DNA from 2 places in the Streptomyces sp. P9-A4 genome. Region 1 is predicted to be linked to the other one. Evidence: predicted binding sites of a transcription regulator. Region 1 holds the regulator's gene; the other holds the start of a gene.
The links. The regulator HspR, encoded in region 1, represses chaperone genes until heat shock. The targets are predictions, from matches to a motif close to TTGAGNNNNNNNNNCTCAA.

Region 1 (7,600 bases):
GAGGCAGCGGTACGCGCGGACGTCCTCGTCCTGCTCCCGTGCCACCAGGATCGGCTCTCCGAAGAGCGTCACCCGCAACGCGTCACCACGGTGGGGGATGGCCGTGGCGAGGTCGACGAAGTGCCACCCGGACCGGTAGGCCGAAGCCATCTCCCGGCGGAACCTGGGGTCGTCCGGCGGCACGGTCACGCGCCCGCGCCCTTGGGAGCGATCTCCCAGGAGGGCTCGTCGGGCGTGCCGCCGTCCCTCGGAGCGACCTCCCACGAGGGCTCCGTCGGTCCCGCCCACACCTCGTGGGCCGGAATGCTCTCCCACGAGGGCTCGCCCGGCCCTGCCACGGAATGCGCCGGGGTGCTCTCCCACGAGGGCTCGCCGACGGCGAGTGCGCCGAGAGCAGCCGCCGCAACGGCTATGGCGCTAAGTGCACGAACCATCCTGGTCATGGCCGATCTCCACCTCTTTTGATCACTACCTCCCCCCCGCGAGTAAGACGATGGCTCACTCCCGACCCTTTCCACCAGCCAACCCGGGCATCATGTTCCTGTAATTCATGACCCTGAGGGGGGTGCAAATGAGGCGAGAATGCGACGAGTCCGGTCATAAGCACAGTCACGGTGAACTATGCGACGTGGGCAAGGAGCTCTATGCGAGTGCGCTCCGCACCGGCCGCATAGCCCGGGCGGACGCCGAAGCGGCCCCCTGCCTCAAGGAGCTGTCCCTCCTCCACCCGGACCCGGACGACGGCGAGTGGCTGCACCCCGTGCCGCCCTCGATCGCCCTGAACCAGCTCGTGCATCCCATCGAGCAGGAGATACAGGTCCGCCGTCAGCACGCCATCGCCCTGGCCGACGCGTTCGAGCCGTTCATGGCGATCCACACGCAGGATCCTTCCGGCGCCCAGGCCATCACGGTCCTCGAAGGCCTCAGCGTCATCAACGCCACCCTCGACCGGGTCATCAACGAGTGCACGGTCGAACTCCTCACCATCCAGCCCGGCAGCGGACGCCGCCCCGAGACCCTGGAAGCCGCGCTGCGCCGCATGGAACCGCTCCTGGACCGGGGCGTCCGGATGCGCACGCTCTACCAGCACACGGCCCGGCACCACCCCGCCACCCTCGCCTACGTCGAACGCGTCGCCCCCTACGGGCTCGAACTGCGCACCCTGGAAGAGATCGTCGACCGGCTGATCATCGTCGACCGCAAGGTCGCCTTCGTGCCCGCGCGCAGCGACCGCCAGGTCGCCCTGGAACTGCGCCACGAGGGCCTCGTCCAGTACCTCGTCGGCGTCTTCGACCAGTTCTGGCTGCACGGCGTGCCCTGGGAGGAGGAGATCCCCTACAGCCCCTCCGTGGACGGCATAGGCGGCGTCCAGCGCTCCATCGCCAAACTGCTCGTCGAGGGCCATGTCGACGAGGCCATCGCCCGCCGCCTCGGCATGAACGTCCGCACCTGCCGCGCCCACATCGCCAAACTCGCCGCCACCCTCGGCAGCGGCAGCCGCGCCCAGCTCGGCTACCTCATCGCCCAGTCGGGCATCCTCGACCGGGCGCCGGACCAGAAGGACGCCTGAGCCGGGAGGCACCCGGCACACGGCATCCGGCACCCGGCCCCGGCCCCGGCCCACGGCAACGCACGAGGCCCCCTCCACACCTGTGGAGGGGGCCTCGTGACCGTCGTCCTACTCGCCGCGCTTGGGGCGCCAGACCACCAGCGCGCTCGCCTGCTGCACGTCCTGGTACGGCACCAGATCGCGCCGGTAGGAGGCGTGCACCTGGGCCTCGCGCTGCCGCATCGCCGCCGCCGCGCCGTCGACGGCCGCCGACAGCTCCGCGATCCGGCTCTGCAGGGCCGCGACCTGGTTCTCCAGTTCGATGATCCGCTTGATCCCGGCCAGGTTGATGCCCTCGTCCTGCGACAGCTGCTGCACCTGGCGGAGCAGCTCGATGTCACGGGCCGAGTAGCGCCGGCCGCGGCCGGCCGTACGGTCCGGGGAGACCAGACCGAGACGGTCGTACTGCCGCAGGGTCTGCGGGTGCAGACCGGAGAGCTGGGCCGCCACCGAGATGACGTACACCGGCGACTCGTCGGTCAGTTCGTACGGATTGCGTCGGCGCCCGTCCACCGGGTCACGCTCCCTTCGCGGCCTGGAACAGCTCCGCCCGGGGGTCCTCCGAGGCGGTCGCCTCGCGGTAGGTCTCCAGGGCGTCGCGTGCCTTGTCGTCCAGCTCCTTCGGCACCGCGACCTCGACCGTCACGAGGAGGTCGCCGCGGGTGCCGTCCTTGCGGACCGCGCCCTTGCCCCGGGCGCGCATCGTCCGGCCGTTCGGAGTGCCCGCGGGCAGCTTGAGGGTGACCGCGGGGCCGCCGAGGGTCGGCACCTTCACCTCGCCGCCGAGCGCCGCCTCCGTGAAGGAGACCGGCACGGTGACGGTGAGGTTGTCGTCCTTGCGGCCGAAGACCGGGTGGGTGTCGACGTGCACGACGACGTACAGGTCGCCGTTCGGGCCGCCGCGCTCGCCCGGTGCTCCCTTGCCCCGCAGCCGGATCTTCTGGTTGTCGCTGACGCCCGCCGGGATGCGGACCTGCATGGTGCGGGAGGACTTGGCCCGGCCGCTGCCCTTGCAGACCTCGCAGGGGTTCTCCGCGATCAGACCGCGGCCCTTGCAGTCCACGCACGGGTCGGTCAGCGAGAAGCCGCCGCCGCTGCCGCGCGAGACCTGCCCGGTGCCGACACAGGTCGGGCACACCCGGGGGGTGCCGTTCTTGTCGCCGGTCCCCGAACACGCCGTGCACGGCTGCTGGCTGGACATCCGCAGCGGTACGGTCGCGCCCTCGATGGCCTCGGTGAAGCTGAGCGTCACCTCGGACTCGACGTCCTGGCCGCGCCGCGGCTGGGTACGGGTGCCCCCGCCCGCGCCGCGGTTGAACAGGCCGCCGAAGACGTCCCCGATGCCGCCACCGCCGCCGCCGAAGCCACCGCCGCCGGGGCCGCCCTGGGCGCCTCCGAAGAGGTCGCCCAGGTCGAAGTTGAACGAGCCGCCGCCGGGGCCGCCCGGCGACCGGAAGCCGCCGTTCCCGAAGAGGGCGCGGGCCTCGTCGTACTCCTTGCGCTTCTTGGGGTCGCCGAGGATGTCGTTGGCCTCGGAGATCTCCTTGAAGCGCTCCTCGGCCTTGGCGTCGTTCTTGTTGGCGTCCGGGTGGTTCTCGCGGGCGAGCTTCCGGTACGCCTTCTTGATCTCGGCCTCGGTGGCGTCCTTGGGGACGCCGAGAACCTTGTAGTAGTCCTTCTCGACGAAGTCCTTCGTGCTCATCGACGTCCCTCCTTCCGGACTGCTCCGGTTATGGCTGTTACTCGCTGTCCTTCTCGGACTTGTCGGACTTGTCGGGGTCTTCCGACTCCTCCGCCTTGGCCGGAGCCGCGCCCGGCTGGGGCTCGGCGACGGCCACACGGGCGGGCCGGATGGTCCGCTCGCCGATCCGGTACCCCGGCTGCAGGATCGCCACGCACGTCGTCTCGGTGACGTCCGGCGCGTACGAGTGCATCAGGGCCTCGTGGATCGTCGGGTCGAAGGGCTCGCCCTCCTTGCCGAACTGCTGGAGGCCCATCTTCGCGACGACGGTCTCCATCGATTCGGCGACCGACTTGAACCCGCCCACGAGCTCGCCGTGGTCCCGGGCCCGGCCGATGTCGTCGAGCACGGGCAGCAGCTCGGTCAGGAGGCTCGCGACGGCGATCTCCTTGACCGTGACCCGGTCCCGCTCCACGCGGCGGCGGTAGTTCTGGTACTCGGCCTGGAGCCGCTGGAGGTCCGCGGTGCGCTCGTCGAGCGCGGTACGGGCCTGGTCCAGCTGCGCCAGGAGGGCTACGTCGGTAGCGTCCCCGGCCGGGGCCGCCCCCTCCGCCTTGTCGGCGGAGGCAGCGGCCTCGGTCTCCTCGGGCGTGCCGTCGGCGGGGACGTCGGGCTTCTCCTCGAAGCCCGGGGTCTCCTTCGACATCAGGCAGCGCCACCCTTCGGCTTGTCCTCGTCGACGATCTCGGCGTCGACGACGTCGTCGTCGGCCGGGGCCTGCTGGCCCGCGTCGCCGCCGGCGGCCTGGGCGCCCTGGGCGTCGGCGTACATCGCCTGGCCGAGCTTCTGGGAGACGGCCGCGACCTTCTCGGTGGCCGTACGGATCTCCGCGGTGTCCTCGCCCTTGAGCTTCTCCTTCAGCTCGACGAGCGCCGTCTCGACCTCGGCCTTGACGTCACCGGGGACCTTGTCCTCGTTGTCCTTGAGGAACTTCTCCGTCTGGTAGACGAGCTGCTCGCCCTGGTTGCGGGACTCGGCGGCCTCGCGGCGACGGTGGTCCTCGTCCGCGTACTGCTCGGCCTCCTGGCGCATCCGGTCGACCTCGTCCTTCGGCAGCGAGGAGCCGCCGGTGACGGTCATCTTCTGCTCCTTGCCCGTGCCCAGGTCCTTCGCGGTCACGTGCATGATGCCGTTGGCGTCGATGTCGAAGGCGACCTCGATCTGCGGGACGCCACGCGGGGCCGGCGGCAGACCGGTCAGCTCGAACATGCCGAGCTTCTTGTTGTACGCCGCGATCTCGCGCTCGCCCTGGTAGACCTGGATCTGGACGGACGGCTGGTTGTCCTCGGCCGTCGTGAAGATCTCGGACCGCTTGGTCGGGATCGTGGTGTTGCGCTCGATGAGCTTGGTCATGATCCCTCCCTTGGTCTCGATGCCGAGGGACAGCGGGGTCACGTCGAGGAGCAGGACGTCCTTGACCTCACCCTTGAGGACACCGGCCTGGAGCGCGGCGCCGATGGCGACGACCTCGTCCGGGTTGACGCCCTTGTTGGCGTCCTGACCGCCGGTCAGCTCCTTGACGAGCTCGGCGACGGCCGGCATACGGGTCGAACCACCGACGAGAACGACGTGGTCGATCTCGGAGAGGTTGATGCCCGCGTCCTTGATGACGTTGTGGAACGGCACCTTGCAGCGGTCGAGCAGGTCCGAGGTCAGCTGCTGGAACTGGGCGCGCGTGAGCTTCTCGTCCAGGTGCAGCGGGCCCTCGGCGGAAGCCGTGATGTAGGGCAGGTTGATCGACGTCTCGGTCGAGGACGACAGCTCGATCTTCGCCTTCTCCGCGGCCTCGCGGAGACGCTGGAGAGCCATCTTGTCCTTGGCCAGGTCGACGCCGTGGCCGTTCTGGAACTGCGTCACCAGGTAGTCGACGACGCGCTGGTCCCAGTCGTCACCACCGAGGTGGTTGTCACCGTTGGTGGCCTTCACCTCGACGACGCCGTCGCCGATCTCCAGGAGGGACACGTCGAAGGTGCCGCCACCGAGGTCGAAGACGAGGATCGTCTGGTCGTCCTTGTCGAGGCCGTACGCGAGGGCCGCGGCGGTCGGCTCGTTGACGATGCGCAGGACGTTGAGGCCCGCGATCTCACCGGCCTCCTTGGTGGCCTGGCGCTCGGAGTCGTTGAAGTACGCCGGCACGGTGATGACCGCGTCGACGACCTTCTCGCCCAGGTAGGCCTCGGCGTCGCGCTTCAGCTTCTGCAGGATGAAGGCGCTCATCTGCTGCGGGTTGAAGTTCTTGCCGTCGATCTCGATCTTCCAGTCGGTGCCCATGTGGCGCTTGACCGACCGGATGGTCCTGTCGACGTTGGTGACGGCCTGACGCTTGGCCACCTCGCCGACGAGCACCTCGCCGTTCTTCGCGAAGGCGACGACGGACGGCGTGGTCCTGGCGCCCTCGGCGTTGGTGATGACGGTGGGCTCGCCGCCTTCGAGAACGCTGACGACGGAGTTAGTCGTGCCCAGGTCGATGCCGACCGCACGTGCCATTTCGATTCCTCCAGCTGACGTACTTGAGTGGATCTGACTCAAGGATGCATGACCAACCGGAGTACGTCAACAGACCTGAGTCGAGTCGACTCAACTCTTCACCCGTCAGGACGCTCACAGAGGCACTCGCAGCGCGCGTCGTCCCCCGTTCGCCCGGGTTCGCATGAGAGAGTCCGGACATATCCCAGGATTCCCGCCGGAGGGTGTGACCGCATGACGGCGAAGCGCGCGTTCGACCTGGTGGGTGGGATGCTCCTGCTCCTCGTCCTCTCGCCGCTGATCGCCGGCACCGCCCTGTCCGTCACCCTCGGCGGCAGCGGCGCGGTGCTGCGCCGCCGCACCGTGGCGGGTCTCGAGGGCCGGCCCTTCACGATGCTGACCTTCCGCACGAAGGGCCCGCTGGCCGCGCTGCCCCTGCTGCTGCACGTGGTCGCGGGCCGGATGTCGCTGGTCGGACCGTGTCCGCTGACCCCGGGCCACCGCGAGTGCGCGGGCGAGGGCCGCCGCCGGCTCTCCGTACGCCCGGGGCTGACCGGCCCGTGGCAGATCAGCGGCCGCTCGGACCTGCCCTGGGAGGAGCGCGAGCTGCTCGACCTCCACTACGTGGACCACCACTGGCTGGGGATGGATCTGACGATCCTGGCGCGTACGCTTCCAGCAGTCCGCAGGCGTCGCGCGGCAAGGTTTCCCCGGGTCACACGGACGGTTTCGCCCGTGTCGCGCGGATAGGTCTGCCTGAGCGACACATATCACCGCGAGCGCCGCTACAGCGCGGCGCCGTGACCGGGTAATCTCAGCGGGAACTCAATAAGTTACCGCTTAGTAGGCCCGCCCGAGGAGCCCGTCATGCAACTCGCCGCGATCATCGTGTCGATCGCCATCACGGTGGTGGCCGTCGCGCTGTTCGGCCGCGCCACCGTGCAGATCTACCGCTACGTGCGGCTCGGTCAGCCGGTACCCGCCGGCACGCGCACCGGAGACCCCAAGCAGCGCACCATCACGCTGGTCAAGGAATTCCTCGGCCACACCCGGATGAACCGCTGGGGCATCGTCGGCTTCGCGCACTGGTTCGTGGCGGTGGGCTTCTTCTCGCTGCTCCTGACGATCGTCAACGCCTTCGGCCAGCTGTTCCAGGCCGACTGGCTGATCCCGATCATCGGCGACTGGCTGCCGTACGAGATCTTCACCGAGTTCCTCGGCCTGATGACGGTCCTCGGCATCGTGACCCTCATCGTGATCCGGCAGCTCAGCAAGCCGACCAAGGCCGGCCGCAAGTCCCGCTTCACCGGCTCCAAGACCGGCCAGGCCTACTTCGTCGAGGCCGTCATCCTGATCGTCGGCGTCTGCATCATGACGCTCCGCGCCCTCGAAGGCGTCCAGCACCACGTGACCGGCTGGGAGCCCGGCTTCTTCGCCTCGTACCCGCTGATCGCGCTGCTCGACGGCCTGGACCTGAGCACGATCCAGTACCTCACCTACGGCTTCGCGTGCCTCAAGATCGTCACGTCCTTCACCTGGATGATCGTCGTCTCGCTCAACACCAACATGGGCGTGGCCTGGCACCGCTTCCTCGGCTTCCCGAACATCTGGTTCAAGCGCAACGCCGACGGCTCCACCGCCCTCGGCGCGCTCCAGCCGATGTCCACGGGCGGCCAGGAGATCGACTGGGAGGACCCGGCCGAGGACGCCGTCTTCGGTGTCTCCCAGGTCGAGCAGTTCTCCTGGAAGGGCATCCTCGACTTCTCCACCTGCACCGAGTGCGG
Region 2 (7,600 bases), 1.7 Mb from region 1:
AGAGAGCCCCCGCATGCCGTCCTACCGCCGCACCGCCACCGGCGTCGCCGCCCTGTCCGCCGCCACCGCACTCGTCGGCCTGACCCCCACCACCGCCGCCGCCCACGGGGCCGTCTTCAACCCGGTCAGCCGCATCGCCGCCTGTTACGCCGAGGGCCCCGAGACCCCCAGGTCCCAGGTGTGCAAGGACCTCGTCGCCGACTCCGGCACCCAGCCGCTCTACGACTGGAACGAGGTCAACATCGCCAACGCCGCGGGGCAGCACCAGGCCCTCATCCCCGACGGCAAGCTCTGCTCGGCGAACCGCGAGAAGTACCGGGCGCTGGACTGGGCCCGCACCGACTGGCCGGCGACCGCGGTCGCCGCGGGCTCCTTCGACTTCAAGGTCCGGGTGACGGCCGCCCACTCGGGCACCATGACCGTCTACATCACCAAGCCCGGCTTCGACCCGACGCAGCCCCTGAAGTGGTCGGACCTGGACGCGACCCCCGTCGCCGTCTACAACACCACCCGCACCGCCACCGACGGCTACTACAACTTCACGGGCAACCTCCCCGCCCGCACCGGCCGTCACATCGTCTACAAGGTGTGGCAGCGCAACGACAGCCCCGAGGCCTTCTACAGCTGCTCGGACGTCACCTTCGGCGGGGCGGCGGCGCAGGCCGGCACGGCCCGGGCGCAGGCCCCCACCGAGGCGAAGATCGCGGCGGGCGCCGAACTGTCCACCGTGAGCCACGCGGGCCACGGCGGCGACGAGCAGCCCCCGGCCCTCTCCGCCGAGACCGCCGAGACCCCCGCCTCGCCGCTCCCCCTGGCCCTCGCGGGCGCGGGCGGGCTCGCCGTCTTCGCGGCGGGCACCCTGCTCCTGGGCCGCCGCCGGAACCCGTCCGCCTCCTAGTCCCGGCGGAATCCGCCGGGTACCGGCGCGGACCGCACGGTCCGTGCCGGTACCCGCGCGGAACCCGTCAGGAGCCGGACGTCCCGAGCGGGAAGAGGGCGGTGAGCCGGGGCAGCGCCACCCCTTCCGGGCGAGAGCCCCGGGAATCGTCGTCCTCTTCCCACTCCCCCGCCGCCTCGGCGGCCTCCTCGGCCTCCTCCACGGCGTCGAGGAACTCCTCGCCGTCGTCGCCCTCCTGGCCGGTCAGCTCGTCGTAGGCGTCCTGCGCGACATAGTCGAGCTCCTCCCACTCGGGCCACTCGTCGTCGTCCCAGTCGTCTTGGGGCCGCCCCACCAGGAGCCGTATCCCCGGCACGTCCGCCAGTGCGTCTGGGTCGGTGACGACCGACTCGTACACCTTGCGTCCCTGGCCCACCAGCCAGAGCGTGAAGTAGTGGAAGCCGTCGTCCGTGCAGTCGCCGCCCTCGATCCGGTTCGCAGCCCTCCACAGGTCCTTCCGGTCGGCGGTCTCGCACGCCCGCTCCAGCCGTACCTGGAACTCCACGCTCTCGGCGGCGGGACGCCGGAGCAGCTCTCCGCCCAGCCACTCCAGCCGCTCGTCCCGGTCACCGGGGCGGCGGCTCAACTCGTCGATGAGAGCCCAGAAGGCGTCTTCGTTCATGCGTACGAGCATGACAGCCCCAACTGACATCCGGGTCACGATTTACCCCCGGGTACGGCGGAGCGGGACGCCTTCGAGGACACCCCGGGGCACGACGGAGCGGGGCGCCCGTCGAGGACACCCCGCTCCGCCGCGCGAACGTCAGGCCGCCACGCCCACCGGCACCGCCGCCGGCGCCAGCGCGATCTCCAGGACCTGGCGGACGTCGGTCACCGGGTGGACCTCCAGCTTCTCCAGGATCTCGGCCGGGACGTCGTCCAGATCGGCCTCGTTCCGCTTGGGGATCACGACCGTCGTGATGCCCGCCCGGTGCGCGGCCAGGAGCTTCTGCTTCACGCCGCCGATCGGGAGGACCCGGCCGGTGAGGGAGACCTCGCCGGTCATGGCCACGTCCGTACGGACCAGCCGGCCGCTCAGCAGGGAGGCCAGCGCCGTCGTCATGGTGACGCCCGCGCTCGGACCGTCCTTGGGGACGGCGCCCGCCGGGAAGTGGATGTGCACGCCACGGTCCTTCAGACCGGTGACGGGCAGCTCCAGTTCCGCGCCGTGCGAGCGGAGGAAGGAGAGCGCGATCTGCGCCGACTCCTTCATCACGTCGCCCAGCTGGCCCGTGAGGGTCAGCCCGGCCGCGCCGGTCTCCGGGTCGGCGAGGGACGCCTCGACGAAGAGCACGTCACCGCCCGCCCCGGTCACCGCGAGCCCGGTGGCGACACCCGGCACGGCCGTACGGCGCTCCGCCGGGTCCTGCGCGGACTCGGGGACGTGGTGCGGCCGGCCGATGAGGTCCCGCAGGTCGTCCGGTCCGACCGTGAACGGCAGTTCGCGGTCGCCCAGTTCGTGCTGTGCGGCGATCTTGCGGAGCAGCCGGGAGACGGCCCGCTCCAGGGTGCGGACGCCCGCCTCGCGGGTGTACTCGCCGGCGAGCCTGCGCAGGCTCGCGTCCTCGAGGACGACCTCGCCGGGCTCGAGGCCCGCGCGCTCCAGCTGCCGGGGCAGCAGGTGGTCGCGGGCGATGACGACCTTCTCGTCCTCGGTGTAGCCGTCGAGCCTGACCAGCTCCATGCGGTCGAGCAGGGCCTCGGGGATGGCTTCCAGGACGTTGGCCGTGGCCAGGAAGACGACGTCGGAGAGGTCGAGTTCGACCTCCAGGTAGTGGTCGCGGAAGGTGTGGTTCTGCGCCGGGTCGAGGACTTCGAGGAGGGCTGCGGCGGGGTCGCCGCGGAAGTCGGAGCCGACCTTGTCGATCTCGTCGAGCAGCACCACCGGGTTCATGGACCCGGCCTCCTTGATCGCCCGGACGATCCGGCCGGGCAGGGCGCCCACGTACGTACGCCGGTGGCCGCGGATCTCGGCCTCGTCCCGTACGCCACCGAGGGCGACCCGGACGAACTCGCGTCCCATCGCGTGCGCGACGGACTCACCGAGGGAGGTCTTGCCGACGCCGGGCGGGCCGACGAGGGCCAGCACGGCGCCGCCGCGACGCCCGCCGACGACGCCGAGGCCGCGCTCGGAGCGCCGCTTGCGCACCGCCAGGTACTCGGTGATGCGCTCCTTCACGTCGTCCAGGCCCGCGTGCTCGGCGTCGAGCACGGCGCGGGCGCCCCGGATGTCGTACCGGTCCTCGGTCCGCTCGTTCCAGGGCAGTTCGAGAACGGTGTCCAGCCAGGTGCGGATCCAGGAGCCCTCGGGGGACTGGTCGCTGGACCGCTCCAGCTTCTCGACCTCCTTGAGGGCGGCCTCGCGGACCTTCTCGGGCAGGTCGGCGGCCTCCACGCGGGCGCGGTAGTCGTCGGACTCGTCTCCCTCGGCCTCGCCGTTGAGGTCGCGGAGCTCCTTGCGGACGGCTTCGAGCTGACGGCGGAGCAGGAACTCTCGCTGCTGCTTGTCGACGCCCTCCTGGACGTCCTTGGCGATGGTCTCGGCGACGTCCTGCTCGGCGAGGTGCTCGCGGAGCTGGGCGGTGGCGAGCCTGAGACGGGCGACCGGATCGGCGGTCTCCAGGATGGCGACCTTCTGCTCGACGGTGAGGAAGGGCGAGTACCCGGAGTTGTCGGCGAGGGCGCCGACGCCTTCGATCTGCTGGACGCGGTCGACGACCTGCCAGGCACCGCGCTTCTTGAGCCAGCTGGTGGCCAGCGCCTTGTACTCCTTGACCAGATCGGTGACCTGGCCGGGCAGCGGGTCGGGCAGGGTCTCCTCGACGGTGCTGCCCTCCACCCACAGGGCGGCGCCGGGTCCGGTCGTGCCGGCACCGATGCGGACGCGGCCGACGCCGCGGATCAGGGCGCCGGGATCGCCGTCGGACAGCCGTCCGACCTGTTCGACGGTCCCCAGGACGCCGGTCCCGGCGTAGGTCCCGTCGACACGGGGCACCAGCAGCACCCTGGGCTTGCCGGCGCCGGGCCGCGCGGCGGCCTGGGCCGCCTCGACGGCGGCGCGCACGTCGTTGTCGGACAGGTCGAGCGGCACCACCATTCCGGGCAGCACGACCTCGTCGTCGAGCGGCAGCACAGGCAGAGTGAGCGGCACGGACGGCTTGGAGTCAGAAGCCATGATCTCCCCTTCGGCAGTCAAGTTGAGCTATGTGGACTCAATGCATGTGAGCCGAGGAATGTTCCCGGACGCCTGTTCGCCCTGAGCGATCAGACCCCTACACAGAGCCTCCCGCCGATGTAATGCCTGCATGGATATCTCGTCTATTACATCGGCCTGGGTGGCGGGCTGGGCCGTCTCCCGGGGGACCCCGGCCCCCGTCGCCGAGCCCTGGGGCCACCGGATCGACGTGGGCCTGCCCCGGCACGTCGTACGCCATGTCCTGCCCGCCCCCGACGCGGCCTCCGTCGGCGCGCTCTGCGCCCGGCTCACCGCCCCGTACAGCTGGCTCAAGATCATGGCGGGACCCGAGGACGCGGGCGCGTGGATCACCGAGGGCTGGGCCGTCCCCGACGACCCGGGCTTCATGATGGTCAAGCCGCTGGACCCCGCCGCCAGGCCCGCACCGCCCGAGGGGTACGCGCGGACCACCGAGCTGCGCGAAGGCGTCATCCGGGTCCGGATCTTCGCCCCCGACGGCACGCTCGCCGCGCGCGGCCGGATCGCACCGACCGGCTCCACCGCCGTCGCCGACCAGATCGAGACCGACCCCGGCCACCGGCGGCGCGGCCTCGGCGCCAACGTCATGCGCACCCTGGAGGCCGCCGCCGCCCAGGCGGGCGCGCGGACCGGGGTACTCGCCGCGACCACGGACGGCCTCGCGCTGTACGACTCCCTCGACTGGCGCTACCGGGGGCCGGTGACGGGGATCGTGCGGACGGAGGGCTGACGGTCCCGAGCCGCCGCGGGCAGGCGACCTCCACCGTCCGGGCGGAATCCCGGCCGTCCGGCTGCGCGCGGTGCCCCCTTGCGGGCATGCTCGGACCATGGTGCGAGGCGTACGGAAGACCTGGTGCGGGAGCCTGCTGCTGATCGGGGCCCTGGTCGGCGGTGCGAGCGGCTGCGGGCCCGGGATCACCCCCGCGCCCGGCGGGCCGCCGTCCGCGGTGAGCGGACCGGCCGTGCCGAGCGTCACGACCGGCCCCGGCACCCCGGCGGCCGACCCCCAGCCGGGTGAGGTCCTCGTCGAGGTGGCCGTCAGCGGCGGCTTCGCGGGCGTCGCCAACCGTCTCGTCGTCCGCTACGACGGCACCTGGACCAGCCGCTCCGGCGCCGAGCCGCCCCGCACCGGGCACCAGACCCCCGCCGAGGCCGCCGAGCTCCGGGCCGCCCTGGAGGACCCCGCCTACGCGCAGGTCCCCGAGCGCCCGGCCGGCCGCCCGATCGCCGACGGCTTCCAGTACTCCGTGACGTACCGCGGCCGGGTCGTCGTCGCGGGCGACGGCGAACGCCCGCCCGCCCTCCAGCGGGTCTTCGCCGCCCTCCCCGACGGCGGCCCGCCCACGAGTCCCTGACTTCGCGGCCCGCGCGGTGAACCGAACCGGGGCACGCGCGCGATAGAGAGGGCGTGAGACTGTTGCGCCCCGCAGGGGGAGGCCCCTCCGGGGGCGACGGGAAGGACGACGCGGCGCTGCTGCGCGCGGTCGCCCGGGGGGACACCGAGGCGCTCGCCGTGCTGTACGACCGGCACGCCGGCTGGCTGCACGCGCGCCTCGCCCGGCGCTGCCCCGACGAGGAGACCGTGCGGGAGGTCCTCCAGGACACCTTCGTCACGGTCTGGCGCTCGGCCGGCGGACACCGGGGCCGGGGCGAGGCCGGTGGCTGGCTGTGGGTCATCGCCGCCCGGCGGCTCGTCGACGCCCAGCGGGCCGGGGCCCGCGCGGAACGGGCCGTGGAACGGGCCGCCGCGCACGCCGCCGCGCCCACGGAGCCGCCAGCCGACGCGCTCGCGGCCGAGGACCGGGTGCTCGCGGGTCTGGAGTACGGGGAGGTCGGCGCCGCGCTCGACCGCATCTCGCCCGAACTCGCCGAGGTCCTGCGGGCGACCGTCGTCGACGGCCTGACGACCCGCGAGACCGCCCGGCTCCTCGGCATACCCGAGGGCACCGTCAAGACCCGCGCCCTCCGTGCCCGCCGCGAACTGCGCGCCGCGCTCGGGGCGGCCCGGCCCGGCGGCCCGAACGCCCTGGGAGGCACCGCATGACGACACCACGGCCACCCCGCCGACGGTTCCCCCGGTTCGCCGGATCGCGTCTCTCGGGATCCCGGTTCGCCGGATCGCGCTTCTCAGGATCATCCCTCTCCGGATCGCGCCTCTCCGGATCGTCCTCCCCGCCCGCCAGGCCGTCCGGCCACCCGCCGTCGGCCTGGCACGTCAGCGACGCCCTCGCCCTCCGGTACGCCGAGGGCTCGGCCGCCGAGACCGACGCCTGGTCCCTGGAGAAGCACGTCGAGTCCTGCACGTCCTGTGCGGGCCGCGTCTCGGAGACCGTCCGGGCCGGCGCGGCGGGCCCCGCCCTCGCGGCCGTACGCGACGAGCTCCTGGCCTCCCTCGGCCACCGGCCCGCCCCTGCGACCGCCGCGATCGCCACCCACAGCCCCCTCGGACGCCGGGCCCGGCTCTGGTACGCCGTCGGGCCCGCGCTCCGCGGGTCCTGGGTGGTGGCCGTGCTCCTCGTCGTCGGCGGCGCCTTCGGGCTCGCCCACGGCGCCGGGGTCCAGGGCGCGCGGGGCCTGCTGCTCGCCGTCTCCCCCGTCCTGCCGCTCGCCGGTGTCGCCGTCTCGTACGGGCGGCACGCCGACCCCCTGTACGAGATCACCGCCGCCACCCCCTCCGGCGGGCTGCGGCTGCTGCTCACCCGTGCGGCCGCCGTCCTCGCCGTGTGCGTACCGCTGCTGACCGCCGGCGGGGCGCTGCTGCCGTCGGCTGCCGGGGTCCCCGGGGCCGCCGCCTGGCTGCTGCCGGGGCTCGCGCTGACCCTGGCCACGCTCGCCCTCGGCTCGTTCGTCGGCTGCCGGGCCGCCGCCGCGACGCTCGGCGGCGGCTGGCTGCTCGCCGTCACGGGCCCGCTCCTCGGCCCGCCGGACACCCCGGGCGCGGGAGCCGCCGCGCTCGCCCCCTACTTCTCCGGCCCCGCCGCGCAGGGCGCCTGGGCCGCCGCCGCACTCGTCTGCGCCGCCCTGCTCGCGCTGCGGCGCCGTTCCTTCGACCACCTGGAGCCCCGGTGAACATCCTGCCCACCGTCGCGGTGCGCGGACTGACCGTCCGCCACCGCCGTACCGTCGCGCTCGACCGGCTCGATCTGTCCCTCGGCCCCGGCGTGCACGGCCTGCTCGGCCCGAACGGGGCCGGGAAGACCTCCCTCATCCGGGTCCTCGCGACCGTCGCCGCACCCGCCTCAGGCGGGGTCGAACTGCTCGGCGGGGACGCCACGAGCCACCGCGAACGGACCGGCATACGGCGCCGTCTCGGGTATCTGCCGCAGGAGTTCGGGTACTACCCGGCCTTCACGGTGCGGGAGTTCGTCGCCTACGTCGCCTGGCTGAAAGAGGTGCCCGCGGACCGGGTCCCGGCGGCGGTGGAACGCGCGGTGGAGCGGGTCGGGCTC

Region 2: lon (endopeptidase La) is a predicted target of HspR. The motif match lies at 4,135-4,153, and genes of this name have one in related genera.

Annotation. Positions count from the first base shown of each region.
Region 1 is NZ_JAZIFY010000001.1:3,492,251-3,499,850, forward strand. It holds gene V4Y03_RS15640 ((2Fe-2S)-binding protein) at 1-189, opposite strand, end outside; gene V4Y03_RS15645 (hypothetical protein) at 186-443, opposite strand; gene V4Y03_RS15650 (helix-turn-helix transcriptional regulator) at 551-1,570, shown strand; gene V4Y03_RS15655 (heat shock protein transcriptional repressor HspR) at 1,679-2,122, opposite strand; gene dnaJ (molecular chaperone DnaJ) at 2,127-3,311, opposite strand; gene grpE (nucleotide exchange factor GrpE) at 3,349-3,996, opposite strand; gene dnaK (molecular chaperone DnaK) at 3,996-5,837, opposite strand; gene V4Y03_RS15675 (sugar transferase) at 6,051-6,566, shown strand; gene V4Y03_RS15680 ((Fe-S)-binding protein) at 6,684-7,600, shown strand, end outside.
Region 2 is NZ_JAZIFY010000001.1:5,146,150-5,153,749, reverse strand. It holds gene V4Y03_RS23400 (lytic polysaccharide monooxygenase auxiliary activity family 9 protein) at 14-898, shown strand; gene V4Y03_RS23395 (DUF4240 domain-containing protein) at 966-1,559, opposite strand; gene lon (endopeptidase La) at 1,701-4,112, opposite strand; gene V4Y03_RS23385 (GNAT family N-acetyltransferase) at 4,243-4,881, shown strand; gene V4Y03_RS23380 (hypothetical protein) at 4,979-5,506, shown strand; gene V4Y03_RS23375 (RNA polymerase sigma factor) at 5,560-6,195, shown strand; gene V4Y03_RS23370 (pentapeptide repeat-containing protein) at 6,192-7,220, shown strand; gene V4Y03_RS23365 (ABC transporter ATP-binding protein) at 7,217-7,600, shown strand, end outside.